3 regions of the Microbulbifer sp. Q7 genome follow, and region 2 is predicted to be linked to each of the others. Evidence: predicted binding sites of a transcription regulator. Region 2 holds the regulator's gene; each other region holds the start of a gene.

Region 1 (5,808 bases), 1.5 Mb from region 2:
ACGCAAGCTCACAGGTTCGCCCGCCAGCTGGCGCCTGGATTTTTCGGCCCACTCGATGTTCGCAAAAATTGAAGAGTATTCCCGTTTTGCGCAGCAGGGTTTGCAGCTGATACCGCAACACTACGACTACCAGAAATCCGGCCTCGGCAAGGATCGGCATACCGCGTTGAGTTTTGAAGACAACGCCAGCCGTGTCGTCAATGTTTACGACAAGTCGCGCAGCATCGAAAAAGCGCCAGCGAATTTACAGGACAAGATCAGCTATCAACTGCAACTGGCGGTGGATGTCGCCAATCAGAAAACGCCGCTGAAATACCAGGTGGCCGACGGTCGTAAAATTCGCCAGTACGAATTCCGTGTCGCCGGCACAGAAAATATCAAAACGCCAATGGGTGTGATCGAAACCGTCAAGGTTGAACGTGTGCGCGAAGCTGGAGCAGAACGTGTCACCAATATCTGGTTTGCGCCAAAATGGAATTACGCTTTGGTAAAACTTTGGCAGCAAGAAGATAATGGCAAAAGCTACCAAATTACCCTGACAAAATTATCCATCGATGGCAAAGAAGTCCCCGCTGAAAATTAATTAGAAAAAATTTCTCTCATCTTCCAAAAAATTTACGACAACCCGTAGATTTTTCCGCTACAGGCCACTATAAAGTCGCCGCATTCTCCACGTGCGTAAAAATCGCACTGCTAGAATCAAGCTACTGGGAATTTGTTTGCTTGAAGCAAAAACTTTCTGGAAAAGCTTCTTCGCCAGTAAAGGGTCATTTTCCCGCTGGCATAATTTTCAGCAATTGAGTGGGACCTCATGACTATCAAATCTTTGCGTAAAGCCGCGCTGGCCACGGCTATCTGCGCCGTCACCGGCGGTACTTTCTCAAGCGGCGCCCTGGCAGCGGGCTTCGCGCTTCAAGAATCCAGCACATCGGGCCTGGGTCGTGCGTTCGCTGCGGAAAACGCCATCGGCGACAACGCGGCTATTCTCGCGCGTAACCCGGCAGGCTCTGCGCTGTTTAACGAAATGGCGTTTTCGGTCGGCGTTACCTACGTCAATCCGGAAATCGATGCCGCCGGCACAACGGACTATTATTCTCTCACCGCCGCCGGCCCGAACCTGGAAGCCTCGGTATTTGACAGGGCCGACGACTACGCCAGTAGCGCCTTTGTGCCCAATGCCTATTTTGCCATGCCGCTGGACGACTGCTGGTCTTTCGGCCTGGCGATGAACACCGACTACGGCCTGGAAACCGATTTCGATTCCGATTGGCCGGTCACCCATATTGCGGACCAGACCGAACTGCTATCGGTCAATATTGCACCGTCGGTGGCTTTCGACTGGAACAACCAGTTCAGTGTGGGCGTTTCCGTCAATTTCCTGTACGCGGACGCCACGCTGAAGAGCAAAGTACCGAATAACTTTGTCCTCGACCCGCTCGCGGAGCAAATCCTGGGTGGGCCGGCGTCCAATGCAAAACTTCTCGACGCCGAGGGTGACGACTGGGATGTGGGCTGGAGCATCGGCGCACTCTGGCGCAGCGTCGACGGACGCACGCATATTGGCGTTTCTTACCAGTCCGAGCTGGACCCGGAAATTGACGCAGACGTAGACTCAGACCTGCTGCGCTCTGCGACCACCGGCCTGCCGTTTAATAACGAGCGCGCTAACCTCACCCTGGACCTGCCCGACATTTTCGAGCTGGGTATCTACCACCGCTTCCACGATGAGTGGGGCGTTGCCTTCGGTGCAATGTGGACCGACTGGGATGATTTTGAGCGTCTGGAAGCCTTCTTCCCGGATCAGCGTGTCAATGGCAACCCGGTGCCGGACTACAACCCGCTGAAGATCAAGGAAGAGAACTTCAAGACCGGCTGGCGCTATAGTCTGGGTGTCGAATACTACCCCTGCGATGAAGTGACCTGGCGCGTAGGCTATGCCTACGACAATGGCGCAGCGCGCGATGGTTTTAACAATGACGCACTTGCGGAGTCACAGGCAGTAGGTTTCCTTCCCGACGGACTCCCGGTTACCTGGCGCACACTGTCCATTCCTGACGCCGACCGCCAGTGGGTGACCTTTGGCGGCACTTACAAGGTGAACAACCAGCTGAGTATCGACGGTGGCCTCGCGTACCTGTGGGGCGATGATGAACCTATTCAGGAATTCCAGGCCCTTCCGCTGGTACCGGGTGTTGGCCTTGGCACCTACTTCGATGGTGGCACCACCAACCTCGAAGCCTGGCTAATCGGCGCCTCCCTGAACTACAGCTTCTGATACGAAGCGGACAAAACCTGTCGTCATGCCGGGCCACAAGGCCCGGCATTTTTTTGCCTGCCAATCCCCACTCTTGCCAGCGTCCATTGCTACCAGTCCGAGCCTCTCCAGCGCCTTGCCTTGCGCTATCACACAGCCCCTAAGCGCTCACCATGCACCAAATTCATTCCGCCATGCCCGGTCTGTGCACCTATTTAGCCCCGGATTAGGCCCGGATAAAGCCCAGAAAAATTCAGTGACTGACGATCACACAAGCACCCGCAATCGCTGCGACCAGGCGAGACACACGCGATCAGATGGCCACCGACCGCGCACGGCCTCGCAAAAAATCTCAAAACAATACAAAGGCTTACGCCCTGAGGCAGCGACACGGCCCGCCTCAAGTCGGTTAAACCATACAAGCCACAAAACAATAAATCCCCCAACGTCCAAAACTTGGCACAAACCCTGCTAGATAAATGCCAGAGGAGATCGACAGGGAGTGGGGCCGACCACTTATACACCACCCCGATGAAATCACTGCGGCTCAACAGGGCACTGGATTTCTGTTGATCAAGCGGGCCATCCGCCGCCCGAGTAACAAGCAATCTGGCATCCAAATACAATGCCTACGAGCAGAGACGCTCACCGACCCTGCCCTTCCGGGCAGGCCATCGGTGAGCGTTTTTTTTTGCCAGATTTTCGAGCGAACACAACTGAAAACCTAAGAATGACCAGGAGCACAATCACCATGCAATGGAAAAAGCCCTTCAAGAAACTCGCCGCTTCGCTGGTACTGGCCGTAGGATTTTCCTCGGTCGCCGTGTCCTCCAGTGCAGAGGAACTCGGCTACCCGGAAAAAGAAGAGCTGACCTTCGGCTTTATCAAACTCACCGATATGGCGCCCATCGCCATCGCCTATGAAAAAGGCTTTTTTGAAGATGAGGGTCTCTACGTCACCATCGAAGCACAGGCGAACTGGAAAGTTCTGCTGGACGGCGTTATCGATGGCCGTCTCGATGGCGCGCACATGCTGGCGGGTCAGCCGATAGCCGCCACCATGGGCTTCGGCACCAAGGCCGATATCATCACCCCCTTTTCCATGGACCTGAACGGCAACGGTATCACCGTCTCCAATGCGATCTGGGAAGAAATGAAGCCGAACATTCCCAAGATGGATGACGGCCGCCCGGTGCACCCGATCAAGGCTGATGCGCTCAAACCCGTGGTGGAGAAATACAAGGCGGATGGCAAGCCCTTCAATATGGGCATGGTATTCCCGGTATCCACCCACAATTATGAGCTGCGTTACTGGCTGGCTGCCGGCGGTATCCACCCCGGTTACTACGCGCCGCACAAAGGCGACACCTCTGGCCAGATCGACGCCGATGCACTCCTCTCGGTAACCCCGCCGCCGCAAATGCCAGCCACTCTGGAGGCAGGCACTATCTACGGATACTGTGTGGGTGAACCCTGGAACCAGCAAGCCGTATTCAAAGGCATTGGCGTACCCGTCGTTACCGACTATGAGATCTGGAAAGACAACCCAGAGAAGGTATTTGGTATCACCAAGGAATTCGCCGAAAAGTACCCCAACACCACCGTACGGATTACCCGCGCCCTGATTCGCGCCGCCATGTGGCTGGATGAGAACAACAACGCGAATCGCCCGGAAGCCGTAAAGATCCTGTCACAGTCCAACTACGTGGGTGCGGACTACGATGTCATCGCCAACAGCATGACCGGAACCTTTGAATACGAGAAGGGTGACAAGCGCGAAGTGCCCGACTTCAACGTCTTCTTCCGCTACAACGCCACCTACCCCTACTACTCTGATGCCATCTGGTACCTCACCCAGATGCGTCGCTGGGGCCAGATCTCTGAAGACAAGCCGGACGAGTGGTACAAGGAGCTGGCAGCCAAGGTCTACCGCCCGGATATTTACCAGGCCGCCGCCAATTCCCTGATCGCAGAAAAACTGGCCACTGCCGAGCAATTCCCAGACTTCACCAGCGAAGATGGCTTCCGCAACCCGCAGACCCATTTTATCGACGGCATTGTCTACAACGGCCAGAAGCCCAATGAATATATCGAGAAGTTCGCCATTGGCCTGAAATCCGGACAGAAACTCTAACCGTCCCAGTGCGAACCGGGTTGGCAGGCTAACCCGGTTCGGCACTAAAGAAACTGTTCAACACCTACTTGAATATGCAACGAATGCACTTAATCCGCGTGCCGAGGTAACAGAAGATGAACACTACTACTGTGAACACCGGAAAGTTTTACGGTTTCAGGTTGCCACAGCCAAGCAGACTGTGGCTGAGCAATGTCACTCGCCTGGTGGCTCTGCCCCTGATTGGTATTTTAGTTTTCCTGCTTCTGTGGTCTTTCACCGCTCAGAAAATCGATACCTCTCTGGGTAAGTTCCCCGGCCCCGCGGCGGTGATGGAGCAATTTGAGGCACTCTATGATGAGCACCAGCGATCACGAGAAAAAGAGCAGGCGTTTTACGAACGCCAGGAAAAACGCAACGCAGAACGCGTCGCCAAGGATCCGAATTATACGCCGAAGATTCGCGCCTATACCGGCAAGGAAACCTTTCTTGACCAGATCATAACCAGTCTGGTGACGGTGATGAGCGGATTCCTGCTGGCCGTTGCCATCGCCATCCCGCTGGGTATTGCCATCGGCCTGAGTAAAACCCTGAACAGTGCCATCAACCCGATTATCCAGATCTTCAAGCCGGTATCGCCGCTGGCGTGGCTGCCGCTGGTGACCATGGTCGTGTCCGCGCTGTATACCTCGCCGGACCCTGTTGTGGCCAAGTCATTCCTGAACTCACTGATCACCGTCACCTTGTGCTGTATCTGGCCCATGGTGATCAACACCGCGGTGGGCGTAGCCGGCATCGACAATGACCTGGTAAATGTCAGTAAGGTACTGCGCCTGCCCGCACTGCGCCATGTTCAGAAAATTGTATTGCCCGCATCCGTGCCAATGATTTTTACCGGTATGCGCCTGTCCCTGGGTGTGGCCTGGATGGTACTGATCGCCGCAGAAATGCTCGCACAGAACCCGGGACTCGGAAAATTTGTCTGGGACGAATTCCAGAATGGCAGTTCCGACTCTCTCGCGCGCATCATGACGGCCGTTCTGGTGATCGGGTTTATTGGCTTCCTTCTGGATCGCGGCATGTTGGCCCTGCAGAAACTGGTTTCCTGGGACAACTCGGCCAGTCAGTAAGCCACGCCGAAAAGATACGAAACGAATAATTTGACGGAGAATGAACCGATGAGCGTACTTCTCGACATCAGTCACATCGACATGGAATTCCCGACCCCCAAGGGCCCTTTTACAGCCCTGCGGGATGTCGACCTGAAAATCGCCCAGGGCGAATTTGTCTCCCTGATTGGCCACTCCGGCTGCGGCAAGTCCACCGTACTGAACGTGGTTGCCGGACTCTACCAGGCGACCCGCGGCGGCGTGATTTTGAGCGGCAAGGAAGTGACTGAACCAGGCCCGGAACGCGCCGTGGTCTTCCAGAATCATTCCCT
Region 2 (5,808 bases):
AAGGTGGAAATTCTGTCCGATGTGGAAAGCCGCTATGAAGTCCGCTAATACCGCCCGCACACTGCTCGCAACCACGTTGGCGGCGGTGGTCGCGCTGGCCAGCCTGCAGGCGCAGGCTCTACCCAATGATCGCCAGCAGCCTGTGAAAGTATCCGCCGACAACCTGGAGGCCAACCGCAGCAAAAACCTCTCGGTCTATAGCGGCAATGTGGTCATTACTCAGGGCTCCCTACAGATCCGCGCAGACCGGGTCGAGGTACACGGCAATGCCAGCGGCGAAATCCGCAAGGTGGTCGCCGTCGGCACCCCTGCCCATTTCCAGCAGCAAGTGGAAGAAAGCACCAGCCCGGTCAAGGCGCGCGCCCGGCGAATTGAATTTCTGGTGAGCACCGATGCCCTGCAGCTGACCGGTGAAGCCTTCGTCGACCGGGACGGCAACACCCTCTCCGCCGAGCGCATCGATTACGACCTCAATAGCGAGCAGATGCAGGCCCAGGGCCAATCGGAGAAGAAGCGCGTGGAAATGATCTGGAAGCCCGAAGCGCAGCCCGCCCCCAAACCGGTCGAAGACGGCCAGTAGGCCATCCGCCCCATGGGGCCAGCGCCTGCAGAACTCACCAGACAGATGTGGCCATTGCCACTGCACTAGATACCGGAATTCGCCATGCCGACGCTCAAAGCGTTACATCTCGCCAAGCAGTACAAAAAACGCAAAGTCGTTCAGGATGTGTCCGTGAGCGTATCCAGCGGGCAGGTGGTGGGCCTGCTGGGCCCCAATGGTGCCGGCAAGACCACGTGTTTCTACATGATCGCCGGCCTGGTCCAGGCGGATGCCGGCCAGGTCATGATCGACGACGAAGATATCACCGGTCTTTCCATGCACGGCCGCGCCCGCAAGGGCATTGGCTACCTGCCTCAGGAAGCATCGGTATTCCGCCGCCTGACCGTGGCGGACAACATTCTCGCCATTCTCGAAACCCGCAAGGACCTCAACCGTAGCCAGCGTATGGCGCAACTTGAGGCCCTGCTGGAGGAATTCCACATCACCCACATCCGCGACAGCCTGGGGATGGCGCTGTCCGGCGGCGAGCGCCGTCGCGTTGAAATTGCGCGGGCCCTGGCGACCAACCCCGCCTTTGTCCTGCTGGATGAACCCTTTGCCGGTGTCGACCCCATCTCGGTCAACGATATCAAGCAAATTATCCGCCATCTGCGGGACCGCGGTATCGGCGTACTGATTACCGACCACAATGTGCGCGAAACCCTGGATATCTGCGAGACCGCATTTATCGTCAGCGAGGGGCATATCATCGCCCACGGTGACCCAAGAGACGTGGCAGAAAACAAACAGGTGAAAGATGTCTATCTGGGACACGAATTCACCATTTAAGCGGTTTGCTAGGGGTTCATCTGCCCCGCGCCCCATTCTGTAGGCCGCTATCACACACAGCAACCTTGTGACCGGATCCACAAAAATTTTCGGCATGCTTATTGCTTAAGCTGCCTCTTGTGTTCCGATTTGCCGCAAGGTAGTCTGCAGGAAATGAGCTTTACGCCGCCGTATCAAGCATCAAATCTGCTGCGGCGGGCCAACGCCAGAATTTTCTGCCGGCAAACCCCCATATGAAGCAGTCACTCCAGTTAAAACTCGGCACACAGCTGACAATGACACCGCAATTGCAACAGGCGATCCGCCTGCTGCAATTGTCGACGCTGGATCTGCAACAGGAAATCCAGTCCGCCCTAGACAGCAACCCCCTGCTGGAATCCGACTTCGACGAACACGCCGGCGAATCCCATCAGGACCAGAACACCCCCGCGCAATCCGAAACCAAAGAGCCGGAAACCCGTGCGCAGGAAGCTGCCCGAGAGACGCAAAGCGAGTCTACGGCCGAGGGTGACTGGAACAGCGAAATCCCGGACGACCTGCCAGTCGATACCCGCTGGGACGACATTTACACCGGCGGTAGCTACAGCGGTGGCGATGGCGATGAGTACGCGCTGGAACAGCGCAACGCGGCCTCCGAAAGCCTGCAGGACCACCTGCTTTGGCAGTTAAACCTGACCCCGCTGACGGATATCGACAAGCTGATCGGCGAAACCCTGATCGACGCCATTGCCCCCAACGGTTTCCTCGACGCGGACCTCGACGAGGTGGCCGCAACCTTCGAGGTGGAGGCCGACGAGGTGCTGACCGTACTGAAAACCATTCAGCAGCTGGAACCCGCGGGCTGTGGCGCCCGCGACCTGCGCGAGAGCCTGCTATTGCAATTGCGCCAGTTGCCGGAGGAGACACCGTGGATCACCGAGGCCCTGCTGGTAGTGAGCCAGCACCTCGACCTGCTGGGCAAGCGGGACTTCCGCCAGCTGACCCGCCGCACGCGGCTCAACGAGTCACAGCTAGGCGAGGTCATGCGACTGATCCAGACCCTCACCCCGTATCCAGGGGAAGCCTTCGGCGGTGAAGAACCCCAGTATGTGGTGCCCGATGTGATCGTCAGCCGCAAGCACAATCGCTGGGTGGTCGAGCTCAACCCGGAAACCACCCCCAAGCTGCGTATCAATGACACCTATGCCTCACTGATCAAACGCGCCGACAATTCCAGTGACAACAATTACCTGCGCGACAACCTCCAGGAAGCACGCTGGTTCCTGAAAAGCCTGCAAAGCCGCCACGAGACACTGCTCAAGGTAGCCAGCTGCATTGTGGAAAAACAGCAGGGCTTCTTTGAGCTGGGGCCGGAGGGTATGAAACCCATGGTACTGGCGAACATTGCCGAGACCATCGGCATGCACGAGTCGACCATTTCCCGGGTAACCACCCAGAAGTACATGCTCACGCCCCGCGGCGTCTTCGAGCTGAAATACTTCTTCTCCAGCCATGTGAGCACCGACTCCGGGGAGGATGCCTCATCCACCGCCATCCGCGCCCTGATCCGTAAGCTGATTGATGCCGAACAGCCACGCAAACCGCTGTCAGACAACAAAATCACCCAGGAACTGGACTCCCAGGGTATTAAAGTCGCGCGGCGCACGGTCGCCAAGTACCGAGAATCCATGGGTATTCCCTCGTCCAGCGAGAGAAAGCGACTGGTTTAACTGCAGCAGTCACTGATTGCGGGAATTTCCTTCGTCGCCTGCACACTTTCTGTACAACCAATGGCTATACATTGAGTGTATCCTTCCATTCTGGCGCACTTCCTAGTAGGGTTGCCGCCCTGTGCGGGGGTCCAGCCAGATTTGTGTTGCACCCGATGAGGAGAAATCCATGCAGATCAATATCAGTGGCCACCATGTAGACGTTACTCCGGCCATTCGCGATTACTGCCAGACCAAACTGGACAAGCTCTCCCGCCACAATGACCTGATTACCAATACTCAGGTCATCCTTTCCGTCGACAAACTGATCCAGAAAGCCGAGGCACGGGTTCACGTGAACGGCAACAAGGATATTTTTGCCGATTCGGAATCTGAGGACATGTACGCAGCGATCGATTCGCTGACTGACAAACTCGACCGGCAACTGCTGAAACACAAAGAGAAGTTGCGCAGTCACCGCTAGTCGTAACACAACCAGGTTACCGGCTGGCCTGCACCGCTAGATCATCAGTACGTTATGACATTGGAAGCATTACTCTCTCCCCGCCTGAGCCTTTGCCATCTGGCGGGGAGCAGCAAAAAAAAGCTGTTACTCAACATCGCCCAGGCGATTTCAGAGCAACATCCCGATCTGGACTCTGACACGATCTTCAACCAGCTGGTCGCCCGGGAGCGCCTCGGCTCTACCGGTATCGGCGAGGGTGTCGCCATTCCTCACTGTCGCCTGCCCGGTTGTGCGGGCCCGATCGGCGTACTCTGCACCACATCCCCGGCGGTGGACTTCGATGCCATCGACCGCCAACCGGTGGACTTGCTGTTTGCCCTGTTGGTACCCGAAGACTCGGACCAGGAGCACCTGGACACCCTCGCCGAAATTGCTGCCCTGTTCAGCGACAGCCGCGTACGTGAAAAGCTGCGCGCGGCCACCACCAGCGACGAACTATACGCACTGGCCATCAACAGCGCTGCCGCGGCATAATAGGCCGCGAATGCCGGCGACAGCCCGTTGCCGGTGCCGCTCAAGTTAGCCACTCTGGCCGCATACTGCGCCGGATTCAGCAAGGAGTGCGTGTTCTATGCGACTGGTCATAATCAGCGGCCGCTCGGGCTCCGGAAAGAGCTCCGCGCTGCAACTGCTGGAAGATGTTGGCTTCAATTGCATCGACAACCTCCCGGCCAGCCTGCTGCCCGAACTCATCCGCCGAGTCGCCGAGCAACCCTCCCAAGAAAACACCCAGCTGGCGCTTGGCATCGACGCCCGCAACCTGTGGCACGATGTGCGTCAGGCTCCCAAGGTCATCAACGACCTGCGCGACAGCGGCATCGATTGCGACGTCATCTACCTGGATGCGCGCTCGCCGGTACTGGTGCAACGATTCAGCGAGACCCGCCGCAAACACCCCCTGAGCGACAGCCACACCCACCTGCTTGAAGCGCTCAATCGCGAGAAGGAGCTGCTGGCACCGCTCGCGTCCATGGCCGACCTGGTCATTGATACCAGCAGCCTCAGCCTGCACCAGCTGCGCGACCAGATGAAATCCCGGGTCGTGGGCAAAGACTCGCCCGGCATGGCCATCCTGTTCCAGTCCTTTGGTTTCAAGCACGGTGTGCCCGTCGATGCAGACCTGGTGTTTGACCTGCGCTGCCTGCCCAACCCCTACTGGATACCGGAACTGCGCAACAAAACCGGCATGGACCCGGAAGTGGCCGAATTCCTGCAGTCTCACCAGGAGACCAGGGATATGCAGCGAGACATCACCCAGTTCCTGGAACGCTGGCTACCCAGTTATCAGCAAAGCAACCGCAGCTATACCTCGGTATCAATCGGTTGCACTGGCGGCCGCCACCGCTCGGTGTACATGGTGGAGCAGCTGGCCAAAGCCTTTGCCGGGATTTTCGAGAATATCCAGGTTCGACACCGCGAACAGCAAAAATGAGCCCGGGCCGGAGCATACGATAGATACCCACCATGCAAAAAAGCCGCATCACCATTATCAATAAACTGGGGCTACACGCGCGCGCCGCGAGCAAGTTTGCCCAGACCAGCGCGCGCTTTTCCTCTGAAGTGAAAGTGCACTGCCAGGGCAAGGCCGTGGACGGCAAAAGCGTGATGGCACTCATGCTGCTTGCCGCGGGCAAAGGCGTGGAGCTGGAACTGGAAATCTGCGGCCGCGATGAAGATGCGGCGCACGAGGCCATCTGCCTGCTGATTAACGACCGCTTTGGTGAGGGCGAATAAAAAGGCGCCTGCCGCCCCCCTTTCTACCCTTATAATGCCGGCCCTCGCAGTACCCCCCAACAAGCAGGTGTTTACGTGCCCAAGCCCTCCAACGCCGACATCTCATTCCGCGCTCAGAACCAGCTCGGTGCGCTGTATGCGGCGCTGGACAGTGGCACCGGGCGGGAAGTGCAGCGCATGCTGTCCTCACTCTCCCCGCAAAGCATCGCCCAGCTGCTCGAGAGCTCGCCGCCGCGCATCCGCCAGGTACTGTGGAAACTGATCGACCGCGAGGTCGAGGGCGAGGTACTGCAGGAGCTGCCGGACGAGGTACAGAGCCAGATTCTCTCGACCATGGACACCGAGGAAATGGTGGCCGTGATGGAGGGCCTAGATGCGGACGATGTGGCAGACATCCTCCAGCAATTACCCGAACGGGTGATGGCGGAAGTACTCTCTGCCATGAGCGAGCACGACCGCCAGCGGGTGGA
Region 3 (5,808 bases), on a different contig from region 2:
CCTTTTTCACAAACTCCGACTTCAATTTCATCGGCCCGATACCGTCAATTTTACAGTCGATATCGTGGTCGCCTTCGACCAGCCGGATATTCTTCACCTTGGTGCCCACTTTCACCACCAGGGAAGAACCTTTCACCTTCAGGTCCTTGATCACCGTTACCGTATCGCCATCGGCGAGCGGATTGCCATTGGCATCGTTAATCTTCAACCCTTCCTCTTCCGCGGTTTCTCCCGCAGCCCATTCATTGCCACACTCCGGGCAGACGAAAAGATCGCGATCTTCATAGGTATAGGTGGATTGGCACTTGGGGCAATTGGGGAGATCACTCATGGTCGCTGTCACTGATAATGATTGTTACGGTTGGCTGTTGCCGATCATCGTTTTACCGGGAATACAGGCAGTAAAGCAGAGTTGAAGTTGACGCTGGCTGATCAGGGTCAAAAATTGCGCGTACTATAACGAAAATGGGCACCTGCAGGTGCCCATTTTGGTCGTCGACATCAGTCAGCACTCAATCATCGGCGCCGTTCATCCCCAGCTCTTTCAGCTTGCGGGTCAGGGTGTTGCGCCCCCAGCCAAGCAATTCTGCCGCATCACGCTTGCGACCCGCTGTGTGCTTGAGTGCAATCTCGATCAGGGCGCGCTCAAACGCCGGCACTGCTTCGCTGAGAATTTCCCGCTGGCCGGTGGCCAGCGCCTGATCGGCCCACAGGCGCAGGGCCTTCTGCCAGTCCTGCGGGGCCTCGCTCGCGGCACCCTGCTGGTGCAGCTCCGGCGGCAGGTCGTCGACCAGCACTTCACGGCCGGAAGCCATTACCGTAATCCAGCGGCAGGTATTTTCCAGCTGGCGCACGTTGCCCGGCCAGTCGAGTCCAGACAGGTATTCCTCGGTCTCCTTCAGCAGAATCTTGGGCTCGACGCCGAGATCCTTGGCGGCACTGTTAAAGAAGTGCCGCACCAGGCGGGGAATATCTTCGCGGCGATCCGCAAGCCGTGGAATGTGGATGCGGATGACGTTCAGGCGATGGAAAAGGTCCTCGCGAAATTTGTGCTCTTCCACCAGGCGTTCAAGATCCTGGTGGGTAGCGGCAATAATGCGCACATCCACCTTGACCGGAGTGTGGCCACCGACGCGGTAAAACTCGCCGTCCGCCAGTACCCGCAACAAGCGGGTCTGGGTTTCTGCGGGCATATCCCCAATCTCATCCAGGAACAGGGTGCCGCCGTTGGCCTGCTCAAAGCGCCCGGCGCGCTGCGCGCTGGCACCGGTAAAGGCACCCTTCTCATGGCCAAACAGTTCGGACTCCATCAGGTCCTTGGGAATCGCCGCCATGTTGAGCGCGATAAAGGGTTGGTTCTTGCGCGGACTGTGATTATGTAGGGCCGCCGCCACCAATTCCTTACCGGTACCGGATTCACCGTTGATCAGTACGGTGATGTTGGAATGGGAGAGACGCCCAATCGCGCGAAACACTTCCTGCATCGCCGGCGCTTCACCGATGATCTCCTTATTGGCAGTACCGTTTTCGACGATCACCGGTTCTTCGGGCTGCTGCTCGTTGGCGTGGGCCAGGGCACGGCGGGTGACGGCCACGGCCTCATCCACATCAAAAGGTTTCGGCAGGTACTCGAAGGCACCGCCCTGATAGGCAGCGACAGCACTATCCAGGTCCGAGTGTGCCGTCATGATAATGATGGGCAGGGATGGACGCTCTGCCTGAAAGCGTTGCAGCAATTTAAAACCGTCGGAGCCCGGCATGCGGATATCACTGATCACCACATCCGGTGACTCGCTATAAAAGTCATCCAGGGCGCGGTCCCCGTTTTCGTAGCAGGTGGTATCGATCCCCGCCCGGGAAAGGGCGCGCTCCAGCACCCAGCGGATGGAGCGGTCGTCATCAATGATCCATACGCGATTATTCATAATCTCTTTCCGGTTCTGTTATTACGTTCTAATAATTTTTCTCTGCCGCTCAACCGTCATTGGCCAGCGGCAGGTATATCTGAAATTCTGTCTGTCCGGGCCGGCTCTCGCATTTGATCAGCCCGCGGTGCTGATTGATGATGTGCTGTGATATCGACAGCCCCAAACCCGAGCCTTCAGCGCGGCCGGAAATCATCGGGTAAAAAATGCGCTCGCGAATGTCTTCCGGAATACCCGGGCCGTTGTCCACAACATCGATACGGCATACCAGCGGGCAGTGCCTGCGGCCGATGGTAAACTGGCGCTGCACCCGGGTGCGGATGGTCAGGTCTCCGTCTGCGAGGCCCACGTTTTCAGCAATGGCCTGCATGGCATTGCGGGCAATATTCAGCACCGCCTGTATCAACTGCTCGCTGTCGGCAGGGATATCCGGGATCGACGGGTCGTAATCGCGCTTGATCTCCAGCGCCCCATCGCACTCCGCCTCGATTAACTGTGCCACTCGTTCGGTAATCGTGTGCACATTCACCGACTGCAATCGCACCGGCTGACGCGGACCCAGCATGCGGTCCACCAGGTTGCGCAGACGATCGGCCTCTTCGATGATGATCTGGGTGTATTCCGCCAGATCTTCGCCACCGGACTGCTCCAGTTCTTTCAATTCCCTTTGCAGCAACTGTGCCGCCCCGCGTATGCCGCCCAGTGGATTTTTCACTTCGTGCGCCATACCCCGCACCAGGTTGCGGGTGGTCTCCTGGGCGGAGATCAGCGCGTCCTCGCGGGCAATACGCAGCAGGCGATCCATGGACTGGACCTCCAGCAATAACAGGCCGAGCTCGGTGAGCGGCGTCACCGAGTAATCCACCGTGCACTCTTCCAAGTTGTGCAGCAGCCATAACGCACGCCGCACGGTGTACTTCTCCCCGCTTTCCAGCGCCGAGCGCAACGCCTGCTGCGCAGAGCGAGACTCGCGGACCACGTCTTCCAGAGGCAAGCCAATGGAGCGCGCACTGGACGCCGCCACCAGGTCTTCGGCCGCCGAATTCAGGTAGCGCAGGGACAGATGCTCATCCAGCACGAGAACGGCCGAGGTCAGGTTGTCGAAAAGCAGGCGTAACTGGCGATCATTGAGCATTCGGGGGGATCCGACTTCATTCATTTCTTCGGGTCGCCTAATGGCAGTGCAAAAAGCAAACCAAAATGGCGCAAAAAACCGGACTCTTTCGGGGCTTAGAATTCGAGGAACGGCATTTCAGTACAGAGGATGCACCAAATTTGTGCATAGATCAAAATATGCGCTGCCTGAGGCCCAGAATAGGGCTCGCGGGAGAGGAAGAGAGGGGCCACGCCTTATGGTGGCCCGCGCAGAAAGATTACCGCTTCGGCTTGGGCGTGAAACCCGGTGCCTGCTGAGCCTTGGGCATCGCCGGTGCCTGACCCGCGGGGAAGTCCGGAACCTGACCACCCGGACGCTTCACGTACACCTCGATTGCCTGAGAGCGGGCCAGTGGCTGCCCCCGGGAACCCAGCAGCACCGCCTGTATCGTATGTGCCCCCCGCTCCAGCGCAGAAATATCCAGGCTGGTACCGGAGGAGCTGCCCGACCAGCGCTGGCCGTCAACCACCACAAAAAACTCGTAGCCATCCCGTGGTACCGGGTCCAGCGCTACCTGCAACACGATAAACCGCTGGCCCGGAGGGATGGTGGCCCCATTGACCGGGCTCACAATCGAGAAATTCACCGGCCCGGTGTCGTCGCCAGCGCGGTTTTCGTCTCGGTCGCGGGGAGACAGTCTGCGTGTCGGCAGGGGCTGCCGGGGTGCAATGGGCTGCACGTTGATGGGACCAATCTCCACCTTTTCGGCCTTGCCGTCCGGCGGTGGGCTGTCACTGAAGGTGATACGGCCGTCCGGGCCGACGATCTTGTACACACTGCCAGGGGCGCTGTCCTTCTGATTCTCGCTGGCGCCCGAGTCCTGCTGCGCCAGGACCGGCACGGCGAGCGTAAGCGCCAGCGCTGCTATCCACCTGTTCATGGGCTTTCCTGCCTCTCGCATTCTGTTGGAGGTTGCTTGTTAAAGGCTAGTGTACTCCGGTCTGCGCTACCGGCATAAAAAAAGCCCACACCGCAAGGTGTGGGCTTTCTCGTCATCTTTGCACCGTTCTCACCAGACCTTGCAGATGCATGGGCCGGCGGCGGCGCTCCGATGATACTCCGTTTTAACCCCAAATAGGATTTTAAAAGGAGGCGCCTGCGGCGTCTTTATACTGATCTTTATACTGAATAGTACAGTTCGAACTCAACCGGGTGAGTGGTCATGTTCACACGCTGTACTTCTTCGCGCTTCAGCTCGATGAACGCATCGATAGCGTCGTCGGTGAATACGCCACCTTCGGTCAGGAAGGCGCGGTCCTGATCCAGTGCGTCCAGGGCCTGCTCCAGGCTGGAAGCCACGGTCGGGTACTCGGCCAGCTCTTCCGCCGGCAGGTCGTACAGGTCCTTGTCGGCTGCGTCGCCCGGGTGGATCTTGTTCTTCACGCCGTCGAGGCCAGCCATCAGCAGGGCTGCGAAGGCCAGGTACGGGTTGGCGGTCGGATCCGGGAAGCGAGTCTCGATGCGCTTGCCTTTCGGGCTCGGCACGAACGGAATGCGGATAGACGCAGAGCGGTTGCGCGCAGAGTAGGCCAGGATAACCGGCGCTTCGAAGCCCGGAACCAGACGCTTGTAGGAGTTGGTGGAAGAGTTACAGATCGCGTTCAGGGCGCGCGCGTGCTTGATGATACCGCCGATGTAGAACAGGGCAGTTTCAGACAGGCCAGCATAGGCGTCACCGGCGAACTGGTTCACGCCATCCTTGCTGAAGGACTGGTGCACGTGCATACCGGAACCGTTGTCACCCACCAGCGGCTTGGGCATGAAGGTAGCGGTTTTGCCGTAAGCGTGGGCTACGTTGTGTACCGCGTACTTCAGGATCTGTACTTCGTCCGCTTTCTTGGTCAGGGTGTTGGCGCCAACGCCGATTTCACACTGGCCCGCAGTACCCACTTCGTGGTGGTGCACTTCGATTTCCAGGCCCATGGCTTCCATGGCGGAACACATGGCAGCACGGATGTCGTGCAGGGAGTCGACCGGCGGAACCGGGAAGTAACCGCCTTTCACGCCCGGGCGGTGGCCCATGTTGCCGTCAGTGAAAGAGGCACCGGAAGACCAGGCTGCTTCTTCAGAGTTGATCTTGTAGAAGGCGCCGCCCATTTCGGCACCCCAGGTGATGTCGTCGAATACGAAGAACTCGGGCTCCGGACCGAACAGCGCGGTGTCGCCGTAACCGGTGGACTTCAGGTATTCCTCAGCGCGCAGTGCGATGGAACGCGGGTCGCGCTCGTAGCCCTGACCGGTGATCGGGTCAACGATGTTACAGCGAATGATTACAGTCGCTTCATCGGTGAAGGGGTCCAGGAAAGAGGTTTCATCGTCCGGCATCAGGATCATGTCGGATTCGTTGATACCCTTCCAACCTGCGATGGAGGAACCGTCGAACATCTTGCCTTCTTCGAAGAACTCGCCGTCAACTTCCTTGGACGGAAGAGAAACGTGTTGTTCCTTACCTTTGGTATCGGTGAAGCGCAGGTCTACCCATTTGGCTTCGCTCTCTTTGATCAGTCCGAGCGTTTTCGCTGACATTGCAGTCCTCCAAGAATGAAAAATTATGTTTCGCGCCAATTCGCGTTGTCTTGTGGCAACAGTAAAAGCAAGGAGTGTGCCAAATTGGGGCAAACCGGCATAAGGCGGCCTCGGGCCCACGAAATCCGGTGGCAACCACGGGTTCTCGGCGATTAACCAGCAGTGAACCCTCACGATAGTCACAATATTGGTGCCCGCCAA

Evidence for each region. The regulator sigma-54, encoded in region 2, starts transcription at its own class of promoters, with help from an activator protein. The targets are predictions, from matches to a motif close to TGGCACANNNNTTGCNNT.
Region 1: AU182_RS07595 (CmpA/NrtA family ABC transporter substrate-binding protein) is a predicted target of sigma-54. The motif match lies at 2,712-2,729, and genes of this name have one in related genera.
Region 3: glnL (nitrogen regulation protein NR(II)) is a predicted target of sigma-54. The motif match lies at 3,254-3,271, and genes of this name have one in related genera.

The regions. Positions count from the first base shown of each region.
Region 1 covers NZ_LROY01000002.1:446,108-451,915, reverse strand. The annotation lists gene AU182_RS07610 (DUF3108 domain-containing protein) at 1-583, shown strand, start outside; gene AU182_RS07605 (OmpP1/FadL family transporter) at 812-2,275, shown strand; gene AU182_RS07595 (CmpA/NrtA family ABC transporter substrate-binding protein) at 3,006-4,388, shown strand; gene AU182_RS07590 (ABC transporter permease) at 4,505-5,497, shown strand; gene AU182_RS07585 (ABC transporter ATP-binding protein) at 5,546-5,808, shown strand, end outside.
Region 2 covers NZ_LROY01000002.1:1,993,678-1,999,485, forward strand. The annotation lists gene lptC (LPS export ABC transporter periplasmic protein LptC) at 1-48, shown strand, start outside; gene lptA (lipopolysaccharide transport periplasmic protein LptA) at 35-580, shown strand; gene lptB (LPS export ABC transporter ATP-binding protein) at 665-1,390, shown strand; gene AU182_RS14055 (RNA polymerase factor sigma-54) at 1,624-3,099, shown strand; gene hpf (ribosome hibernation-promoting factor, HPF/YfiA family) at 3,269-3,562, shown strand; gene ptsN (PTS IIA-like nitrogen regulatory protein PtsN) at 3,617-4,078, shown strand; gene rapZ (RNase adapter RapZ) at 4,176-5,036, shown strand; gene AU182_RS14075 (HPr family phosphocarrier protein) at 5,069-5,338, shown strand; gene mgtE (magnesium transporter) at 5,438-5,808, shown strand, end outside.
Region 3 covers NZ_LROY01000001.1:688,300-694,107, reverse strand. The annotation lists gene AU182_RS02755 (zinc ribbon domain-containing protein YjdM) at 1-331, opposite strand, end outside; gene glnG (nitrogen regulation protein NR(I)) at 513-1,925, opposite strand; gene glnL (nitrogen regulation protein NR(II)) at 1,975-3,060, opposite strand; gene AU182_RS02740 (DUF4124 domain-containing protein) at 3,299-3,961, opposite strand; gene glnA (glutamate--ammonia ligase) at 4,201-5,607, opposite strand.